Linked DNA regions of Spirosoma aureum. The main gene of each other region encodes a partner of the protein of the gene in region 2 in a complex. Links are inferred from orthologs where the notes say so. Each region holds a gene or a part of one and is shown on either strand. Other genes may lie near its edges.

Region 1 (10,305 bases), 2.4 Mb from region 2 along the record:
GCTCGGCCAACGCTTGCAGGATCGATTGACGAATCCACCAAACGGCGTAGGAAATGAATTTAAACCCGCGTGTTTCATCAAAACGCTGGGCGGCTTTGATCAGACCCAGGTTCCCTTCGTTGATCAAATCACCCAACGAAAGACCCTGATTCTGATATTGTTTTGCTACAGACACGACGAAACGTAAGTTAGCCTTGGTCAGCCGTTCCAGTGACAGTTGATCACCTTCCCGGATTTTCTGGGCCAGCGTTACTTCCTCATCGGGCGTAAGCAGGTCTACTTTACCAATCTCCTGCAAGTACTTGTCTAACGACTGGCTCTCGCGGTTGGTAATCTGTTTTGAAATTTTTAGCTGTCTCATGATACGTTGCCCCGATTCGGGTGGCTATATAACGCTAACTTTTGACGTTGCATTACACGAAAAAGTAACAATCTCTTACGCATTTTTGTTCTCCGGTTTCGGCAGAAGAACTTTACGCGATAAACGATACTTTCCTGTCTTTTTATCCACGTCAATCAATTTTACCGTCACCTCTTCACCTACTTGCAGGACACCGTCCATGGTTTCGAGACGTTCCCACTTGATCTCGGAAATGTGCAAAAGTCCATCCTTTCCAGGCATAAACTCGACAAACGCACCGAATGGCTGAATGGTTTTCACCTTACCCACGTAGACTTCGCCAACCTCAGGTACGGCCACAATCCCTTTCACGCGTGAAACGGCCCGGTCCATACTTTCCTTGTTGGTAGCAAAAATGCTGACCCAACCCGCGTTGTCGTGCTCGTCGATATTAACAACCGCGCCCGAATCTTTCTGAATATCCTGAACGACTTTACCGCCGGGTCCGATAACGGCGCCGATCTGGTTGGTGTCAATCTTGATAACGATAGCCCGGGGAGCGTGTGATTTCAGATCTGACCGGACGTCGGCAATACCCTTCGCCATTTCGCCAAGAATGTGAAGCCGTCCCAGACGAGCCTGCTCCAGTGCTTGGGCGAGTACTTCGTATGACAAACCGTCTACTTTCAGGTCCATCTGACAGGCAACGATCCCTTTGGTGGTACCGGTTACTTTGAAATCCATATCGCCCAGGTGATCCTCGTCGCCGAGGATGTCGGACAATACCGCATATTTATCGCCGTCCGAAATCAGCCCCATGGCAATACCGGCTACCGGTGCCTTGATTTTGATCCCCGCATCCATCAGCGCCATTGTACCGGCACAGACGGTAGCCATCGACGACGAACCATTTGATTCGAGAATATCCGATACAACCCGTATGGTGTAGGGGTTTTCGGACTCGGGTGGCAATACTTTTTTCAACGAACGGTGAGCCAGATTACCATGACCGATTTCCCGACGACCAGCACCCCGGTTGGGTTTTACTTCACCCGTCGAGAAACCGGGAAAGTTATAGTGCAACAGGAACTTGCTGTATCCCTGAAACATCGCCTGATCAACAATTTGTTCATCAACTTTCGTACCAAGGGTTACGGTCGTCAGCGACTGGGTTTCACCACGGGTGAACAGGGCTGATCCGTGAGGACCTGGCAGATAACCCGCTTCAGCTGAAATGGGGCGGATCTCATCGAGTTTACGGCCATCCAACCGAACGCGCTCGTCAAGAACCAGTCGGCGGGATGCCTCCCACTCCAGATCGTGGAAATACGTTTTGATCAGGCTTACATTCACCTCCGAACCTTCGGGGAATGTAGCCAGGTATTCCTGAAGCACGGCTTTAAAGCCCTCAGAACGCCCTTTTTTGCTGGGATTCTGCCGACTTGCCACTTCGAATACTTTATCGTAGCAATATGCACGAACGGCCGCCCGAAGTTCTTCGTCGTGCGTTTCGTGATTGTATTCGCGCTTTTGGGTTTTACCAACCTTGGCTTCTAATTCTTTTTGCGCCTGACACTGCACCTTGATGGCATCATGAGCAACTTTAAGTGCTTCCACAACTTCGGCTTCTGAGCATTCGCTCATTTCGCCTTCCACCATGCAAATGTCTTTTTCGGTCGCAGCGACAATCAGATCGAGCGTAGCCCGGTCAAGCTCCGCCGTTTTGGGGTTGATTTTATACTGACCATCGATTTTCGCAACCCGTACTTCAGAAATGGGTCCGTTGAACGGAATATCGGATACGGCCAGAGCCGACGACGCAGCCAGGGCGGCTAATGCATCGGGCTGAACATCCGGATCAGCAGAAATCAATGTGATTATTACCTGGGTATCGGCGTGGTAATTTTCCGGAAAAATCGGCCGCAGCGCGCGGTCAACCAGACGGCTAATCAGAATTTCGTGATCGCCCAAACGACCCTCCCGCCGTTGAAAGCTGCCAGGAATTCGACCAGCCGATGCAAATTTTTCCTGGTAATCAACCGACAGGGGTAAGAAATCAACGCCTTCTTTCGCTTCTTTACTCGATACGACCGTGGCTAACAGCATGGTGTCGCCCAGTCGCACAACCACCGCTCCGTCGGCCTGTCTGGCCAGTTTGCCGGTTTCGATGGTAATTTCCCGCCCGTCGGGCAGCGCAACGGATTGCGTGGTGATTTGAAACATACAACAGATTTTGGATACGCCCTCTTACAGCTTTACCGCTATGTCAGACCGAGATAATCCCGTTCTGTACTTAAACCTCTTTATTAAACTCTTTCCTTAACCGCTTTCACAACAGCAATCACTAATTCACTAAAGAAACCACAAAAATGAGGGAATCTACTGTTTAGCAGATTCCCTTTTTAGTGCGTGGTCCGATTATTTTCTCAGACCCAGCGCGGCCAGAATAGCCCGGTATCGTGTGATGTCTTTTTGTTGCAGGTAGTTCAGCAGACGCCGACGCTTACCGACTAATTTTAAAAGACCTAATTGGGTGCCGTAATCGTGCTTGTGAACTTTCAGGTGCTCGGTCAAATGACTGATCCGGTACGTGAACAGCGCGATCTGGGATTCGGCCGACCCGGTGTCACCAGCACTTTTGGCGTGACCCGAGGTGGAGAAGATCTCCTGTTTTTTTTCGGTCGTTAGATACATCTTCAGACAGCTAAATAAAATTACAAAATTTGAATTTGGGTGCAAAGATAGTAAAAAAACAGACAGCTTCCAGTAGGCTGCCCCTGAAAAGTTTAGAGTCGTGAAATTACCCGTTGTTTGACGACTTCAGGCGTGCTTCCTGAACCTGTAGCCGGTAGGTCGCCCATTTCTGCTTTACCCGCTCCCAGGCGATACGATACACGTCGCCATCGAACAGACGTGAGTCATGACGGGCGCGCTGCATCAGGAACAGCCCCACTGGAAACAGCACCAGGTTAGCCATCCAGGCACCAAGTGGCACCCAGATCAGGCCATCTTTAGCGTATTTATCGCCCGTGAGTGTCAGTACATAAAGAAATATGAAGAAGACGATCGATACCAGAACTGGCAAGCCAAAGCCGCCTTTTTTTATTATAGCGCCCATCGATGCACCGATCAGGAACATAACAAAAACGGAAATGGCCTGGGTAAATTTATGGTTGCTCTCCAGTTGATATTTCCAGACATTTTTTTCTTTCTCCGTCAGGTAGTTCACATTCGAAGTGGCATACGATAGGATATTCTGCGCCTGGCTATAAGCCGCCTGAGCAAGGTCGGGCTGAGCAAGATTCTGTTTTTTCAGTAATGAATCGATCCATTTACCGTCTTTCACCACAACGGCGGGCTTTGTGGTGACGTTGGTTTTAAATTGATAGTTGTAATACTGTCGCGATGTATTGGCAACACTCAGGCTCGTATTTCTATAATCTTTTCGAAGCGAATCGGTCAGGTCCGAGAGTTGCTTCAAATCTTTCATGTACTCGTGGTACTCGAACTGATTTTCGTCCGTGCGTTTAATGCCGAACGATTCTAAACTGATGACGAGCCGATAGTCTTTAAATCCATTCCGAACAAATTCGGCTCCTTTCACGGGTGTGCCATTACTGGCGTAACTAACCGTTCCATTTCCCGAATACTCCTGATAATCATTTCCATTGAACAGTTGAAAAACGAGGTATGTCCGATCCTTATCGGTATACATCCGCCCCGAATCTGCCAGAATGATCTCCCGATTACCAGTTTCAAGGCCATTTGTCGGATGCTTGTAAATAACCAGTCCTTTTAGTAAATCACCGGTGGTGCTTTCTTTACCGGTTTTGACCTTATGATCAACTTTAATACTGTAGCCCGGCAGGTCATTATAAAAAATTCCTTCTTTTAGACTTAGCGTAGCTTTGGCCGTTTTAATGTCATACAGTAGGCTATATCCCTTGAGATTAGCCCAGGGCGATACACTATTGTTGAACCAGAATGAAAATGAACTAATGCCAACAGCAACCACGAGCAGCGGACGCATGGCACGGGTGAGTGAAATGCCCGCACTTTTCATGGCTGTCAGTTCAAAAAATTCGCCAAGATTACCAAACGTCATCAGCGAAGAGAGCAGAACGGCCAGCGGAAGTGCGGTTGGAATCGTTAGCAGGGAAAAGTAAAAAAGAAGACGACCGAATGTTGCTAAATCAAGGTCTTTCGAAACGAAATCGTCTATGTAGAACATCAGGAGTCGCATCAGGAAGATAAAAATGACGACACCCAGTGTAAGAAAAAACGGTCCCCAGAACGAATTGAGTACTAATTTATCTATTTTCTTCATTCTAATGTCTAATGATTGTACCCGAAAACAGGCAGGTAATGTTTTACTGGCTTCTCTAGTATACGCTCAGTTCCTGCTGTACGGTTCCTTTCTCATTATTCATTAACAACTATTAACTACCAACAATTTCTCTGAGCTTATCCATTAAACCATCCCAAAGATCCTGGAGTTCGTCTTCGTCGGTCGTTGAGGAATAATCGGTTATCCGTAGAAATGTAGACTGGGTAAGTTCGGACTGATCGACCCGAAAATCGACATAATTGTTATCCGATCCGTTTTCGGCTGTATCTAAAAACTCAAAACGAACACCTTTATTCTGTCGCATCGAAACCTGTCGCGCGATGTGACTCTCATTGTCCCATTGAAAATCGAATCGTTGTTCCGGCATCGTATTTACTTTATTGGCAAACCATTGTGATAAGCCCGAAGCCGTGCTAATGTAAGGAAACAGCATTTTTGGGGATGCCCGGAGTTCGTATTCGGCAACAAATTTTAATTTCTCCATGTCTACTTATTTAGGAAAAGGACCAGGGATTACAGACCGGTACGTCAGCTCTTTAGAACAGTAGCGACTATTCACTGCAACCCGGTCTGAGCAAAGGTAAACGATTTTTTTTGCGAAAGTCAACGCACTTTTTTGCGTCAGCCCATTTTTTGCTTACTTTTGTGAAATCAAATCCGGCGGGGTAGCTCAGATGGTTAGAGCGTAGGATTCATAACCCTAAGGTCGGCAGTTCGATCCTGCTCCCCGCTACACAGGTCATCATGAAAAAGCCCCTAATTATTCACGAATAGGGGCTTTTTCAGTTTATATGCTTGAATCCAGCCTAGGCTTGCTCCTGCCCTGCCTCATGACTTGGCTGATTTCCGAAGCTTACCATTCAGTTATTCCTGGGGAATTTGTATTCCTTTTTCTTTATCGCTGAGTTGACCAGCAAAGCCATCTACCCATTTTCCTGAATTTCAACACCTTGAACAGACAGTAATTAATCCGTTAAAATGTCCGCTGAATACCTATTCCAACCTGTTGGCGTAACCCAACCAACGGACGGGGTTGATCGTATTGGAAATAAGTCAGTTTGTAGAAACCAACAGCCTGGTATCGTTCATGGAATTGATACTGATACGTTACCTGAGCATCCAGTAATGGCCCCTTCCCTAACCAGCTGATAGCGACTTGATCCCGTCCAAAATAGGGATAGTCCGGACGATAAACCGCACTAACGATCGATGCAAATGCCTGTCCCTGAATGCGCTGTCTGGCGCTCAGTTGATAGGTTGCCTTCGCCGATACGCCCAATGAGGCAACTGCTGTGGACACAATCGTCGAAACCTCCATATCTGGCGAATAATTCGTCGTGTTGTTAGTCAGTCGAAGCCCAAGGCCCCCGAAATATTGAACACGATTGTCCAGACGGCTAACTGGTAACAACCGCCACTGGTAATCGAAGGTCAAATCCACAAACTGAGTTGACGCTTTTCGGGAAACAATGGACTGGGGCGTTGCCCGCGTATAAGCAGCTTCGAGTTGCCATTGCGTTTTCAATCGGTTATGCCCATAGTAGGCTTGCAGGCCCAATCCGGTTCCCCGGTAGGTATAATCCGAATGGAACTGATCCTTGATTTGTAAGGGAGAAAATCCGGCTGTAAGTCCCCAGAATTGTGTTCGCTGCTGAGCCACAACCGGGTTAGCCAACAGCATCAATAAATAAACTAGTAGTGCATTCAATACATCCTTACTCATAAAAAAGCGGGAAGAATACCGAACCGGATCATTCGAAATACCTGCGCCGAGATTCCTGAATTCAAATTCCCTGCCGTAGAAACAACCACTACATTCAGGCTTGGAATAACGACAATAAAATGCCCCCCGTTGCCCGACGCATAATAAGCGGGATAGGTTTTATCATCCATGACAAATTGCCTCCGCCACCACAAGTAACCGTACTCCTGATCACGCAATACGACCTGTTTTCGGGTCGATTCGTCCACCCAATTGGCGGAAAGTACCTGCTGGTCCTGCCATTTCCCTTTATCCAGAAATAGCTGTCCAAGTTTCGCCATGTCGCGCGGCCGAATAAACATCCGCCCACTGGTGTTAACCTGACCGGTCGGCATGCGATCCCAGCGAATCGGCCCAATACCCAGCGGATTCCATAAATACGCCTGCGCAAATTCATCAACGGTTTTTCCCGTCGCCTGTTGAAGAATGCCCCCCAATACCGCAACGCCCCCGGTGCAATAGTTGCTCATGGTTCCGGGATTCGCTTTCATCGGCAGGCCAAGCGTATAGCGAATCCAATCCGGCGACTGGTACATCGTTGCTTCGTTGCCCGCTGATTGCGGGTCGTCATCGGCACACTCCAGGCCAGAACTCATCGTTAGCAAATCACGGATGGATATCTGCTTTTTGGCGGAAGTCAGGTTCGGCAAATCGGTGTATTGGGGAAAATAATCGACTACTTTATCATCGATGCTCTTGATCAGGTGTTTGTCGACTGCAATACCAACCAATGCCGAGGTGATGCTTTTCGTTGCCGAGTAAATGTTCTCGGGAATGGATTGGGTGTAGCCATTGAAGTAATTTTCATAGACCAGTTTCCCGTTTCTGACAATCAGCAGGCTATGGATATTCCGGTATTGTTCGGTCAGAATTTGATCGGTTAACTGTTCAATCGACCTGGGGTCCAACTGCTGACTCTGGAGCGACGCAACGGACCAACCATCGGCGATCGGTTCGGGAAGCTGATAGGTATAGCTTGCCGGAGGATCATTGCTTAACCGATTACAGGCCGTTAAACTGATTATCAACGTAATAAGTAAAAGTAGACGAAAGCACCCCATGATTCCCTTTTAAGTTGCTCACAAAGTTGAGCCGTTCGTGGAAGTAATAAAAAGGTTGCCCTATCCCTTAACGTTATTTAACAGGAAGTTGACCTCCGCTACTGATGAGCACCAGTTGCCAGTATGGCCCAGCCTGATCTACACAACTTAAAATAAGTTCAGATTGAGATAAGGTTTGCAATACTTATCATGCTGAATGTAGGCTTACCTGCCCGCTAATCGAGTTCCTATTCCTCACTGGAAAGCAAGCCGGTTACCCCAAACAGAACAGTTCCTAATAGTTTGGGGCCGAACTTCTTTCCGGTAAACCGGCCAAACTCGCTCATCCATTTGGTTTTTTCCACAACCTTTGCTCCGGTTTCCCGTAGAGCTTCCGTCGCTTCTTTACCAGCGGCTCTTCGGGTAAAATACATGACAGGGGCGCTCAGCCCTAATACGGAAATTCCGATCAATGTTCCTGCCACTGCGCCAACGGCTCCGGAGAATTCCTTCCCCGATTCTTCGAATTGCTTCCATTTTTCTTCGAAATCATAGTCTTTTGCATCCATGGCTTTTTTCGGGATAAGTTGAATGAAAATTGTCACTTAAAGATAGGCATAAGCCGTGTAGAACCGACATTTAGGGCTATTTTTAGGCCACGGCAGGAAATTCAGCCTGAGAACAAATGGTCAGAGCGGCAGAATTGATCGGGTTGCTGGCAGGCATTCAAACCAGTTCATGATGGATAAATTTTCAACGGCGATTTCGATAAATGGTGAACCTGCTGACCTGTGGGCAGCTTTAACAAAGCCTGAATTAATGGCTACCTGGTTGGGTGAGCCTGAAACGAAAATAGAGGTCGATACGACCTGGGATATCAACACTCCAATTTTCATTCGTGGTTTTCATCACGTGCCATTTGAAAATAAAGGAATGGTCCTACAATATGATAATGAACGTAAGCTAAGGTACAGTCATTTAAGTTCTGTGTCCCGACTCCCCGACAAGCCAGAAAATTATTCAATCCTTGAGTTTACATTAACTCCCATCGATAACCAGACACTATTGGCGCTTTCCATCGAAAACTTCCCGACTGAGTCAATTCAAAAACATCTGGAATTTTACTGGCGAACGACTGTCTTACTCATCAAAAAAAGCGTTGAAGAACTGGCAGATGAGTCTAACCAGTCGCTCGCTGGATCGTAGCGTCGTCCTGGACCTCCTATTGATTGTCCCTATCAATAGGCGAGAAACTTAGCTTGTAAAGCCAGTATCGTTTGTCAAACATGGGTGGTAATTCTTTCGCCTGCCTGAAACCCAGCTCCTCATACATTGACCGGGCGGCATTCATGAATTCACTGGTGTGCAGTGCTATCCCAATCTCACCCGTTGACTTCGCGTGATGAATACAAAGTTCCGTGAGTTTTCGGCCAATACGCAAGCCCCGGTAATCTGGATCAACGCCCAATAATCGGATATAACTCCAGTCTGCGGGAAAAATAGAGGTCGGGTTGCCGTTTGGCATCAAAAATATCACGCCAACCAACCGGCAGTTTGCTTCACAGACAAATGTGGTCGCTTTACCCAGCAAGTCCGCGTACAAGTTTTCATTTGACAAATTAGCCTCCATCCTGGCCCAGTTGATGGGCGTCAAAACAGCTTTATAATCGTGATACGATTTCAGCGTTAGCCGAGCGATGTTGGGAATATCACTAGCAGTTGCTGTACGATATGTCAATTGATGATCAACCATTTGGGTGTTTAACTTTCCACTATGAAGATTGCTCTTTTCCGGAATTACTGCCCCATTTTTAACCGGCTCCCGAAATTAAATTGTAATTTCTGGCCTGCATCATAGGTAATGCTCAGGACACTACCCAAATAATTGCTCGGCACCGTTACCAGATGCTTAATCTGAACTGGGTCCGTGCTGAGGGGAAGTCGACCACAGGACCAGACGCTGGCATCATTCCATGAACCTGTTTTAACGGTGTACATACTGGTGCATACGGGAAGTGTTTTGAAGGTATTAGAGGAAGTAAACGCTGAACTTTCGGTGGATGAACAACGCGTTTGGATCTGCCATTCGTATTGCGTATCAATGGCCAGTCCGGATAGATCGAAATAACCCTGCCCCTGATCGCTGCTTAGATTTGAGAGGGTGATCCAGTCGGTTGCACCGACCACCCGATAACGGCCTTCATACCGTGTGCCTGCGTCGGCATTGGCAAAGCTCCAGTTCAATCGAGCCGTCGTCATGGTCAGATTAGTGACGTTTAAATTGTACGGTGTACTACAGGTGAATGTTGTAAATGTATTGATGCCCGATGGAGCGGCATTGATACCGTTGGTACACTGGCTTCTGACCTGCCACTCATAGCTGGTGTTTCCGGTCAGCCCGGAAATGACCGTATGGGTGCTGGTTAGATTACTCACAGTTGTCCAGGCAGACGTGCCTGCCAGCCGATAAAATACCTCATAGCTTACATCAACACCTGCCTGGCCCCAGGATAAAAAAGCCGATGTAACCAGGGGTGTCTGTGTCAGATAATCGGGTGATTTACATTGGGTAACGAAGTTGGGGCCAGCTGAAAACGTTGAACTTTCCGTTTGTGAGCACAAGGTTCTGATCTGCCATTCATACGTTGTCTGATTGGATAATCCGCTAATGGAATAATTTCCTCCTGTGGTGGCACTACTTACATTGCTGATGGTCACCCAGTTTGCCTCACCGACCGCCCGATAGCGAAGGTCGAACTGCGTACCGGGATCAGTTGGGTTATACCAGTTTAACCGTGCGGACGACGACGAAATC
Region 2 (11,600 bases):
GCACGAGTCGATTTGACGTCGAAAAAATACGTCCGTTTACCCGCCCGAACCCGCTTGGAATAGATCTTTTCCCGTTCTCTTTCGTCCACAATCAGTGAGGTTTAGTACATCGTAAAGGCTAAAGATACGGGCAATCAAGGCAGAACAAAAATAATGGCCGTAAATATATTTCGGGGTCATTTTGCCCCGAAAAGCGGTAAGGTTGTAGAGTCCATTCTACAGTTTTTTGACTAAATGCTTGGTAGTTAGGTTCATTTGAGCTATCTTTGTTTTATAGGAATTGCACTTTTTGGGGACGGAGGAGATCGGAATTTACAACTGATTGACCTTCGTTTATTTTTTCACGTAACCAAAAGCTGTATGAGTTATATCATGTCCCTTATGTTGTTTTTTAGCAATATAAAATCGGCTGAGGCTCTTCCGAGCCTCATACAGAAAGGCAAAGCGTCTTTTTATTCCAAGAAGTTCAATGGTCGTAAGACCGCTTATGGTGAGCGCGTTAGCGCGTTAGCCCTCGAAGGTGCCCACCGTTCACTACCATTAAACACGTTAGTCGAGGTCACTAACCTCGACAACCACCGTTCGGTAATTGTACGAATCAATGATCGGGGCCCATTTTCAAAAAGCCGTGTGATCGATCTCACGCACGCAGCTGCCCAGGCACTGGGCATGGTTTCTAAAGGTGTTGCCAATGTATCGCTTCGTGTCGTTGGCAAAGGACAAGCTTTAGCTGCCTTAGTGCCTTCATCACCCTTCAACACACCAGATGCTTTCCAGCCGTTGCTGGAGCCTGTGTTGTGATCCGGTGCGGACCTGAGGTCCGCATTCTGCTGCCGAACCGTTCAACGCTCATCCGTGCAATTCCTGACGCGGGCGTTGAACGGTTTTTTTGTTATCCGGCATATCATTTGTAGCTTGTAGACACGCTGGCAGTTTATTGCTTCGTTAGCTAATCAACGACAACAATTATGAAACAAACGCTTAATCTGGGGCAGGTCCGCTCGTTTGGCAACGTCGAGTTTCTGGCTCGTCAGCTAGTCGAAGGATTTATTACCGGTCTACATAAATCGCCTTTCCATGGGTTCTCGGTCGAATTTGCCGAACATCGGCTTTATAATACCGGCGAAACAACTCGCCACATCGACTGGAAGGTCTACGGAAAAACCGAAAAACTTTTCGTTAAACGCTACGAGGAAGAAACGAATCTGCGCTGCCACCTTCTGATCGATACATCGTCGTCGATGTACTACCCAGAGTCGAATTATGGTAAGATGACATTCAGTGTCATGGCCGCTGCCTGCCTGGCGTATATGCTTCAGCGACAGAAGGATGCGGTTAGCCTGACTACCTTTGCCGATACGATTGACTTGCAGACGCCGGTAAAATCGACACCTTCGCACGTTCATAAGCTGTTTACGCAACTGGATCAATTGATGTTACAGCCTAAGCCCCTTCGCAAAACATCGGCGGCTGACGTCATCCATCAGGTTGCCGAAAAAATTAACAAACGGTCGCTGGTGGTCATCTTTAGTGATATGTTTGAAAATGCCGATAAGGCCGATACGTTGTTTGCTGCTTTACAGCACCTTCGGCATAACCTCCATGAGGTTCTTTTATTCCACGTTACGGACAAAAAAACAGAAGAAGAGTTTGCCTTCGAGGAACGTCCCTATGAATTTATTGACCTCGAAACAGGCGAGAAAGTAAAGCTTCAGCCGAATCAGGTTCGCGAAACCTATCAGCAGGCCGTAAAATCGTATTTTCAGGATTTGAAAATGCGTTGTGGGCAGTATAAAATCGATTTTATCGAGGCCGATATTGCCGAAGGATTTGATCAGATCCTGACGTCTTATCTGGTGAAGCGAACGAAAATGAAATAACCCGGCGGGAAGATTGAGTGATTAATTGATAGAATGATTGAATAACGTAAATCCAGGCTATTCAATCATTCTATCAATTAATCACTCAATCATTTTTTTACGCTTGCCTTTGCGTTGGCTGGAGCAACAGCAGGCTTTGGCGCACCTTGGGCAGCATGCTGGCGTTTGTGGAAAAGCACGAAGTCTTCAATTTGCTCAACAGGGAGTTTGCGGGCAATGATCTTCTTATTTTTATCGAGCACATACACTGTCGGCGTTGTCCAGACATCATATTGATGCCGATAGTCCGTGCGTGACGCAAAATCATAGCCGTTGATGGCATTCCCCAGTTTGAATTCGCGGATAAATTTCTTCCATTCTTCCGGGCTTTGATCAATGGCGATGGCGACAACTTCTACGCCCTTGCCTTTATAGGTATCAACGAATTTCTGGAGTTTCGGCGCGCTCTCACGGCAATGGCCACAATGCGGATCATAAAAGAAAACGACGGTGTAATCAGACTTGATGTTCTGGAAGGCGACCGGCCGACGTAGTGTATCGCTGACCACCGGTGCCGGAAGAATCTTACCAACTAACAACGGTTTCAGCGTCTTGACGCGATCGCCAATGTTCTTGATCGTTGACGAATCGGATACGGGCATGATCCCCGTAGCGTAGTACTTCTCGAACATGTGGACAAATAGACCATCCGTGCCCATTACTTTGGGTTGTTCATACTGACTGGTTATATACCAGACAGTGTATGATAGTACTTCCTTACTCTTGCCTGCTCTTGCCTTTCCTACCATCAGGTCAGCTTCTTTGATGAGCGAATCGGGCGTTTGTACAGTCAGTTCCTTAAGGTAGCGGTCAATTTTCTTCTGTAGAATGGGCGTACGCACAAAACGCTCATCGGCAAAATCGTAATCATCCCAGAAGTGGCTTTTGAAATAATTAAAAACCCATACCGAGTCGGGCCGACCGTTAGCCAGTTTGGGAGCTGGTGGTACGTCGGGTTCGGCCGATGCTTTTATCAGTTTAACGGCAAACGTGTTGTTATTTTCTTTAAAGAACTGCTCGCGGTACATCTGCGCCTTTTTCTGCAAATCGCTCATTTTCTGGTTTACCATGGCGGCCGAAGTGGCATCATTCCGGAGTTTCTTCTCTACTTCCAGCGCTTTTGCTTCATCATAAAAACTTCCGAGCCCCTGCTGATAAGTGTAGAACAGTTCGTTCTCTTTGGAGCCGGTAACTTTCATATTTTTGATGACATTGGCCGTATCAGTCGCGAACGAGAATTCCTGATCGTTTGTCATCAACAATTCGATGTAGCGATTTTTGGGTGTTACGGCGATGTATAGCCCTTCCGGAAGGTGCTTCTTGCCTTCAAAAACCATATTGCCGTTGACATCGACGCGGGCAGTATCTTTCGGAATATACTGACCAGCACCGAAGTAGTGAGCCAGTACGCAGGTTGTATCCTTTATTCCCTGAACATGGGCTGTGATTTTGAAACCCTCAGATTGAGCCGGAGGGTTAGTAGATTGCGCCTGTAGACAGGTTGTGAGAAACAAGCCAAACAGAGCGGTAAGTAGGAGATTTTTCATACAAGCGGATGTGTATCTTCGCGGCTGAATAGAGACAAATTTACATGATTTAGTTCAGGAATTTATCCTCTACAAAACGCCTGCCACGCTAACAATAGTCTATGTTTTATTTCTTTTCTAAAACACTTTATTACCTGCTGACGCCAGCGGGCTGGCTCCTGGCTGCCTTAGTGCTGGCATTGGTTACGAAAAAGCCGGTCGTTCGCCGTCGAATGATTGTTGTTACGCTTGTTGTATTTTATTGTTTCGGTAATGCTTTCCTGATCAATGAACTGGAATTGTGCTGGGAATATTCGCCAGCAACTGTGCCTTTGGATTCAACCCAAAAAGTAGCTGTTGTGCTGACAGGGGGTATAATCAACGTTTCAAAAGAAACCCCTGATCATCGATTTCTATTGAGTCATGAGGCCGATCGGCTTGGGCAGGCATTGTATTTGTATAAGAAAGGGGCTGTTCAGAAAATTCTGATCAGCGGTGGTTCGGGCGATTTACCGTTTCAGGTGAAAAGCGTTAGTAATGAAGGTCAGCTGTCGGCTCAATTTCTTGTGTTGGCGGGCGTTCGCTCAGCAGATATCGTACTAGAAAACAAATCGAGAAACACGCACGAGAACGCTCTGTTTTCGGCGAAAATTTTACGCGAACGATTTCCGAAAAGCCAATATGTATTGATAACATCCGCTTTTCATATGCGCCGGGCAGTCGGTTGTTTTCGGAAAGAAGGCATTCCAGTGCTGCCTTTTCCGGGCGCTTTTATGAGCGGTCGACGTTCATTTATGCCTAGCGAATGGCTATTCCCCAATGAAGATGCCTTCTCTGATTCTTACTTTTTAGTGAAAGAACTAGTGGGGTATTCTATGTATTGGGTAGTCGGCTATATCTAATGGGATAATGCATAACTCAGTTATTCCCGCATCATGCATCATTACTTGCAGAGCATTCGTTAAGAAGCGTGCCACGGTTACTATGAGCCCAAAATAACCGTGGCACACTTCTCAACGAAAGTCCTGACTTATTTAAACACTCAGTATCTTCACCATGCGAAGCAAGTCTTCGTTGATGGGCTTTGGCAAACGGATCGTGTCGCGGAAGGGCGTGTAAACCAGTTCGTTATTCACAATACCGGCCATAACGTTCTTTTCGCCGTTCATTAAACCCTCCAGGGCACCAAGACCCAGACGACTAGCCAGAATGCGGTCATAGGCGGTTGGAACACCCCCGCGCTGGATGTGCCCCAACGTCGTTACGCGCATATCAATGTCCGATTGTACCTGCGCACGAATCTTCTCGGAAATTTCGGTAGCGTTTCCTTCCTCTTCACCTTCAGCAATAACGATGATGGATGATGATTTCTGGCGGCTCCAGCCCGATTTGAGCGTTTCAACAACTTCCGAAATAGGCGTCAGTACTTCTGGGACCATCACTAGCTCGGCACCACCCGCAATACCCGACTGAATAGCAATGTAACCCGAATCTCGGCCCATTACTTCAATAAAAAAGATGCGGTCGTGCGAGTCGGCCGTATCGCGAATTTTATCAATAGCTTCCAGCGCTGTATTCACAGCCGTATCGAAACCGATCGTATAGTCTGTTCCGTAAAGGTCATTGTCGATGGTGCCGGGGGCGCCAACTGTTGGAATACCGTATTCGTCGTAGAAAATGGTGGCTCCGGTAAATGTACCATTCCCACCAATCGCGACTAATCCTTCGATACCAAACTTTTGCAGTTGCTCGTGGGCCTTGGTGCGGCCTTCGGGCGTCATAAATTCTTTACTACGGGCCGATTTCAGGATGGTACCTCCTCGTTGAACAATGTTGCTCACCGAGTGGGAGGACATCTGAAAAATATCACCATTTATCATCCCGCTGTACCCCCGGCGGATACCAAATACTTCGAGACCGTGATAGACCGCTCCCCGGACAACGGCCCGGATACAGGCGTTCATACCCGGCGCATCACCACCCGAGGTAAAAACAGCAATTCGTTTCATTGATCAAGTCTATTTTTTACAGGAAAAGGACAAGAACTTAGGGTTTTCTTGTAATAAACCCCGCAAATTTATCCGCATTTCACAATCTAAAGGCATGCTTCTGACAATTTCCCCTTTCATTCCTGTAATTTTCATAAAAACCATAGAATAGAGGGCAAATGAGCCGAAGCCTTTAAAAACCCTGAAACCCTTATCAGGTCTGCCTGGCTCTATAAACCAGAGAGCGCCATACGATACGGCCGTGATTTAAAAGAGTTGGAAATAACCCGAAATGCGACACGAGCACCGAAAAGCGATCAAGAAGTGATTGCCGATGTTGTTGCACCGATAAGCCACCTACCAAATACTTACATAACACAAAAGGCAGGAATTCTATTTTTTGGGCCGCTTTCAAACAGTTTATTTCCCAGTCCAGGTCGGCGCTAAGGTTATTGGCCGGGTAATCTGGCGCAATGGATCGCCGGGCTACAAAGGCCTGATGGCAGACCTTCATACCCATGCTCATATCCTGCCAGGTTAATTTTTTCGGTAATGCATGCGGTGTAACTTCACTCCTGAGGCCAACCGCTGCCCCCGAATGCTGTCCACCATTGTCACGGACGAAGAGCGCGTCGCTGTAATACACATCTGCCTGACTGATTCTAATCCGTGCCAATAGGTTAGCTAGTGTTTGTGCATCATATAATTCATCGCCAGCATTCATGAACCATACATACTCGCCGGTAGCACGGTGTAAACCCTTGTTCATGGCGTCGTAAAGCCCTTTGTCGGGTTCTGATACCCATTGGGTAATAGAACGCTCATAACGCTTAATAATGGGCAGAGTTCCATCTTTTGAGGCTCCATCAACCACAATGTATTCATAATCGGTTGCCTCTTGCGTCACAATACTCTGGATTGTGCGTTCCAGAAACCGCTCGGCATTGTAAGTGATGGTAATGATGGAAACGGTTGGCATTTTTTAATGAGTGAAAGAGTGAGTGAAAGAGTGAAAGAGTGAATGAGATTTGTCGTTTTTACACTCATTCGCTCTTTCACTCATTCACTCATTAATTGGCTATATAACTCTATATGCTGTCTGGCGACTACGTCCTCTGAAAAGCGTAATTCTGCCGACTGACGGGCAGCCTGACGTAACATTTCCGGGTGCTGATGAGTCAGAACAAAAGCCATACCATCGGCCAGCTGTTGTGCTGACCCGACATCTGCCAGATAGCCGTTCTGCTGGTGGTCGATCATTTCGGGAATGCCCCCAGTCCGAAAGCCAACAACTGGCGTTCCGCAGGACAAAGCCTCAATAACGGTATTAGGTAGGTTGTCTTCCAGCGAGGGTACAACCATCGCATCGGCTGCATTATAGGCCGCTACAATAGCGTCTTCAGTCGTCAGAATGCCGAGGTGTCGTACCGTAAACGGCAATTCATTGAACAGATAGGAACGGCCCTTCCCAAAGATCAGCACTTCGAGTTCCAGGTCGGGTTGCTGCTGATGAAGCAGGGTTAGCGCTTCCGCGAAATACCGGAATCCCTTGCGTGAATCTGTTACGTTTGCACTGCCGAATAAGAGCCGGGGTATGTCTGTATCTGGAATTTCAATCCGGGCATTGGCTACCGAACGATCAATAGGCTGAAAGATCTCCTGATCGATTGCGTAGGGAATGATCGTGAACGGGAATGATCGTAGCAGCTTACTGCGGATACCTTCATCTGATAACCACCGGCTTGGGGGCGTAAAATGGATGTTAGCATCAGCGAAAGCCGCGTTTTTCTTCTCGAAGATTTTGTACGACAGATCGTGCTCGCCCGGTTTTTTAAGATAAGGACATTGCCGACAGTGCGTCAGATAGTGATCACAGCCACGCGAATAATGGCACCCACCCGTAAACGCCCACTGATCATGAAGCGTCCAGACTATGGGTTTACCCAGATCGATCAGCGCACGCAGGCCATCGAGGGACAGAAAGCCAAAGTTGATCCAGTGCAGATGCACAATATCCGCTTGCTGAATAGCCTGATGGAAGTCCAGAGTAGCCCCAAATGCGGCTGGTGAGAACTGAAACCGAACCGAGTGGTCGCGTTCGTAGGGAAGAAAATACAAACGTTCGGCCACAAATCGACCGAACGCAGTTTGTTCAGCCAGGAAATTATTGGCCAGATACATAACGCCCGGCGCCGGGCGGTGTTTTTCCTGACGGTTCGAAGTGCCGACCAGTAGCGTGCTTTCGACTGATCCGCCGAACTGCCCAGCTTTCAACAAAGCCTGATGCAACCGGTTGGCAGCTACGGCTGCTCCGCCAAAAAGATGGTAGGTGCTCAGGTGCGTAACTCTCACGGGCGATAAGCGAAAATATTTAGTTGCAGATCCATCACATCATTGCCGCGGTAACGGTGATTGATGAACGGTCGAATGCGCGATTGGTTGCTGTCTATATAATAACGGAATCCATTTTCTTCCAGAATCTGCACAACCGCCCCGAGGGTTTGTGGATGCCCGATGTAGGCATGATATTCGATGAACAGATTACGAACATGGGCCAATGCATCATGGCAATCCATCAGAACATCGGTCTCGGCTCCTTCAATATCAATTTTCAGCATATCGACACGGAGTTCCCGCAGCAGGTAGTCCCGAAGACGAACCGACGGCACCCGTCGACGATTGGTTTCTGAGAATAGTGAGGCCGAATCGGCTTCGCCACTCCCGAAATCGATCCCTTCATCATTGACCCAAACCGCCTTATTAACAACCTCAATGCCTTCGATCCGATTGGACGTTAAGTTCTGGCTGAGTACAGCACCAATGTCGGGATCGGCTTCAAAAGCAATAATCCTGGCTTTGGGGTAATTCTGCCGGAAATAAGCCAGGCTTGAGCCAATATTAGCCCCGCAATCCAGAATGACTGGTTCAGCCGAATCTGTCTGAAAACGGTACGATTCGTCGGCAAAAATCTCTTTGAACTGCCACACAAATGAAAGTGCATCCGGCACCTGAAAACGGTAATGCAGAAACGGAATCATACCGCTCTGGTGACGCGGTCGACCGGCATACCGAAAAAATAGCCACAACAGATGGCGTCCGTTAGGCGTCTGGATCGCTCGGTACAGGTTCGTGAAGAGATAGCGAAAAAGCCACATAAATACCTAGGAATACGAAAAACCAATGCCAGCTCCGGGATACCAGTGTTCTTTTGGAACCTCCTGATAATAAACGAACTTACGCCCTACCTCAAGCGACAACCGCGACAGTACGCCCGTTTCGTGGGCATTGTCGCTTAAAAGAATTCCGGTCGGGCTCAGCTTTGGCAATACAACCCGGTATTCATCGTGTTCGTACTGCGACGAATGGTCGCTGTCGTTGATGAACAGATCAATTGGGTCGCTGAAGGCTTTCAGGCTTGTGAGTGAGTCCCCATAAAGCACCTGTCCAACTTCCCGATACTGTCCATCGAGCAGATAACCTGCTTTGGGCGCAATGTCAGTGCCATAGTAACGACCCGGTTTGCCTTCGGCGCGATTACGAAGTAGTGCCGAGCAAAGCAAAACCGCTCCTAATCCTTTGTCGACTCCCGTTTCGATCACGACACCGGGCTTGCGAATCCGTACGAGTGCATACCAACCCAGCCGCCGGCCAAATTCGACGCGCAGGTCGGCCACCCGACGATAGGACGAGGTTTTGGTTTTTTCCAGAATATACTGACGGAGCACATCATCGGTCTGGGCTTCCCGAATATAGGTTAACACGGTTTCTGGTTTAACATTGGCCACCACGGCCACCGTATGAGCCAGATACAGAATGTTATCCTCCGTTAATTCGTAGGTGAAGTTGGTATCCTCTCGTGAGGTTACGCCCCAGCGCAAAATTTGTCCGTACCGGTAATTATAACTTCGGCTGGCCTGTCTGATTCGGGGCAAAAAGTTAACGACGGGCGATTTACGAACTTTATACAGAAGATCGAGTCCGAATAGTTGGATAAGGAGTTTCCGCATGGTATAACGGGAGGGTATGCTTTGTTAAGCGTTTAATTTTTTGATGCGCTGCCAGACGGAATTCATCAATTCGCTGGCATCGGGTGATAGATTGAACACATAAACGCCTGCCAGAAACAGCGCGGTTATGGCCGACGAACGTACTGCAACATCGATGCCTAATAGCAACCATGAGCCCGTAGTATGTGGCACCAGCTCAACCAGAAACCAGACCAGGGCAGCTAGTGCAATAACGGCTGGGTTACGCCAGGTAAATGGCTGAAGGCCAAATTTGATGCCCACCAGCACTGTCCGGGCAAAATTATACAAGAATGTGGCCAGCACCGCACCAACGGCCGCTCCATTCATACCGTATTGTGGAATTAGCAGTTTATTGGCCAGTATAGTAACGAAAATCAGCAATACGAAAAAGATAGAATCGTAGGCATAATACCGTGATGTGCCCAAAATTACACCATTAACGCCGGTCGCCATATCGATCAGTTTGCTCAGACCCAGCCATAAGATCACGTAATAACCGGCTTCGTAACCGGCCGGTAGTACGGCAAAAACAGTGGGCAAGTTGACCGCAACACCAACAAAGACAAGACAGCCCGCAATGAGTTGATTAAGGCAGCTTTTGCGGTAGATGGTCATAATATTGTCCATATCGTTGGCCTTCCACGATTCGGCAATAAGTGTGCCCGATACTTTGTAGAGTGCCGTGGCGGGTAAGGCGATCACACTGGCAAAGTAGGAAGCCGTACTGTATACACCCGTATCGTCGAGCCCTTTACTGGTACTGAGCATGGCTTTATCGATGGTCCAGATGATCTGGGTTGATAATGCCGTGGTTAAAGTAAGGGCTGAATAGCGAATCAGATTGTTTCGCAGCTCGGGGCCAACAGCGATGAAACGGCGGTTGAGGAAGAGCGACTCATCCTGGGCTACGCTGTAAATCATCAATATCATAGGTACCAGAAAGGCCAGTAGCCAAACGCCCAGAAACTGGGGAAACGTAACCCAGCCGAACCAGTAGAGAATGCCTGCCAGCAAAATAAGCACGCGCTGTACTAGTTGCTGGAGCAGGGTGCCTGTAACGGGGTCATACAGGAGTCGGGCGTAGTTGTCGAATACGGCAAAAAAAACCGTAAACAGCATCAGTGGAATGAGCAGATAATAATAGTCGACAAACAGCGCTGACTGAGCCTGATATTGCTCAATTACCCACGGACGGGCCAGCCATAAAACCAGTGCGCAGAGGCAGCAGCCAAGAATGGTTGTCAGGGTCGCGATGAATAGATAGCCGTTATGCTGCCGATCGATATTGCGGAAATACGGAAAATATCGCCCACCAGCACTATTTAATCCCAGATTCGATGCCTGAGCCAGAACGAGCGACACCGAGACAAGCAAAGACAGTAAGCCTACCTGTTCTTTACTGAAGAGATACGGAAAAAATAGACCCTGTGTCAGAAAGCCGACCCCTACCCCAGCATAGGAGTAAATCGAACTCTGAATGGTCTGTCGTTTAATTATACCCACGTAGTGAATGTTGAAAGCATAAAAGTATGAATGAGTGGCCCGTGCATTAGTCTACGTGCTCTTGTTCTTTCACACTTTCACTCATTAAACTCCACTGGAGAGCCGTTCCGGCAGCAATGTCGGTCGTGGCAGTTCTGCCCAGAACATCGTTGTAGTAGCGCGTGTGTAAACCGTTTGCGGGACGGATACTGCGCACGTTTTCGGGCGTAAACGAGTCACCCGCTTTTACATCCTTCACGACATAGAGTGAGCGCTTGAATTGCAGGCTTTTCTCCTCTTTAGGGGTTAGGGTATAGCTGACCTGGCCCATTGCCAGAAATGCCCGCTCCGTTTCGATGACTAAATTTTTCAGTTCGTCGGGTTCAAGCGAAAATGCAGAATCGACACCACCATCGGCGCGCCGTAGCGTAACGTGTTTTTCAAGCACAACCGCTCCTAGAGCCACCGCTGCTACCGCTGCGCCAATGCCCATGGTGTGATCCGAAAGACCAACCGGAACATCAAACAATTGGCGCATGTGCGGAATCGTGACGAGGTTTGTCGTTTCGGGCGTAGCCGGGTAAGTGCTCGTGCACTTGAGCAGGATCAGGTCTTTACAACCATTTGCGCGTAATACCTTTACCGACTCATCGAGGT

The links. Proteins that work in one complex are often made in the same cells at the same time.
Region 1: pfkA (region 2) and pnp share a complex: the UniProt entries of both Bacillus subtilis proteins name them as parts of the possible RNA degradosome complex. The link is inferred for Spirosoma aureum from one-to-one orthologs.

The regions. Positions count from the first base shown.
Region 1 is NZ_CP050063.1:4,822,109-4,832,413, reverse strand. Bases 1-2,993 are described here. They hold pnp (polyribonucleotide nucleotidyltransferase), read right to left. Parts: upstream 2,564-2,993; coding sequence 437-2,563; downstream 1-436. Other genes in these bases: rpsO (30S ribosomal protein S15), read right to left, coding at 2,759-2,993; G8759_RS19075 (sigma-70 family RNA polymerase sigma factor), read right to left, coding at 1-361. Also shown: more of rpsO, read right to left, coding at 2,994-3,034; G8759_RS19060 (LptF/LptG family permease), read right to left, coding at 3,141-4,667; G8759_RS19055 (START-like domain-containing protein), read right to left, coding at 4,780-5,172; G8759_RS19045 (outer membrane beta-barrel protein), read right to left, coding at 5,662-6,411; G8759_RS19040 (serine hydrolase domain-containing protein), read right to left, coding at 6,408-7,478; G8759_RS19035 (hypothetical protein), read right to left, coding at 7,739-8,059; G8759_RS19030 (SRPBCC family protein), read left to right, coding at 8,229-8,696; G8759_RS19025 (GNAT family N-acetyltransferase), read right to left, coding at 8,713-9,243; G8759_RS19020 (fibronectin type III domain-containing protein), read right to left, coding at 9,288-10,305. UniProt on the Bacillus subtilis protein: Involved in mRNA degradation. Catalyzes the phosphorolysis of single-stranded polyribonucleotides processively in the 3'- to 5'-direction. Necessary for competence development in Bacillus subtilis.
Region 2 is NZ_CP050063.1:7,267,839-7,279,438, forward strand. The notes cover bases 3,468-6,429. They hold pfkA (6-phosphofructokinase), read right to left. Parts: upstream 5,455-6,429; coding sequence 4,480-5,454; downstream 3,468-4,479. Other genes in these bases: G8759_RS28965 (YdcF family protein), read left to right, coding at 3,568-4,347; G8759_RS28975 (glycosyltransferase family 2 protein), read right to left, coding at 5,648-6,412. In the rest of the region: G8759_RS28945 (DUF3276 family protein), read right to left, coding at 1-89; G8759_RS28950 (septal ring lytic transglycosylase RlpA family protein), read left to right, coding at 361-801; G8759_RS28955 (DUF58 domain-containing protein), read left to right, coding at 969-1,880; G8759_RS28960 (thioredoxin-like domain-containing protein), read right to left, coding at 1,970-3,466; G8759_RS28980 (glycosyltransferase family 4 protein), read right to left, coding at 6,493-7,785; G8759_RS28985 (FkbM family methyltransferase), read right to left, coding at 7,782-8,588; G8759_RS28990 (class I SAM-dependent methyltransferase), read right to left, coding at 8,595-9,440; G8759_RS28995 (lipopolysaccharide biosynthesis protein), read right to left, coding at 9,465-10,964; pseI (pseudaminic acid synthase), read right to left, coding at 11,011-11,600. UniProt on the Bacillus subtilis protein: Catalyzes the phosphorylation of D-fructose 6-phosphate to fructose 1,6-bisphosphate by ATP, the first committing step of glycolysis.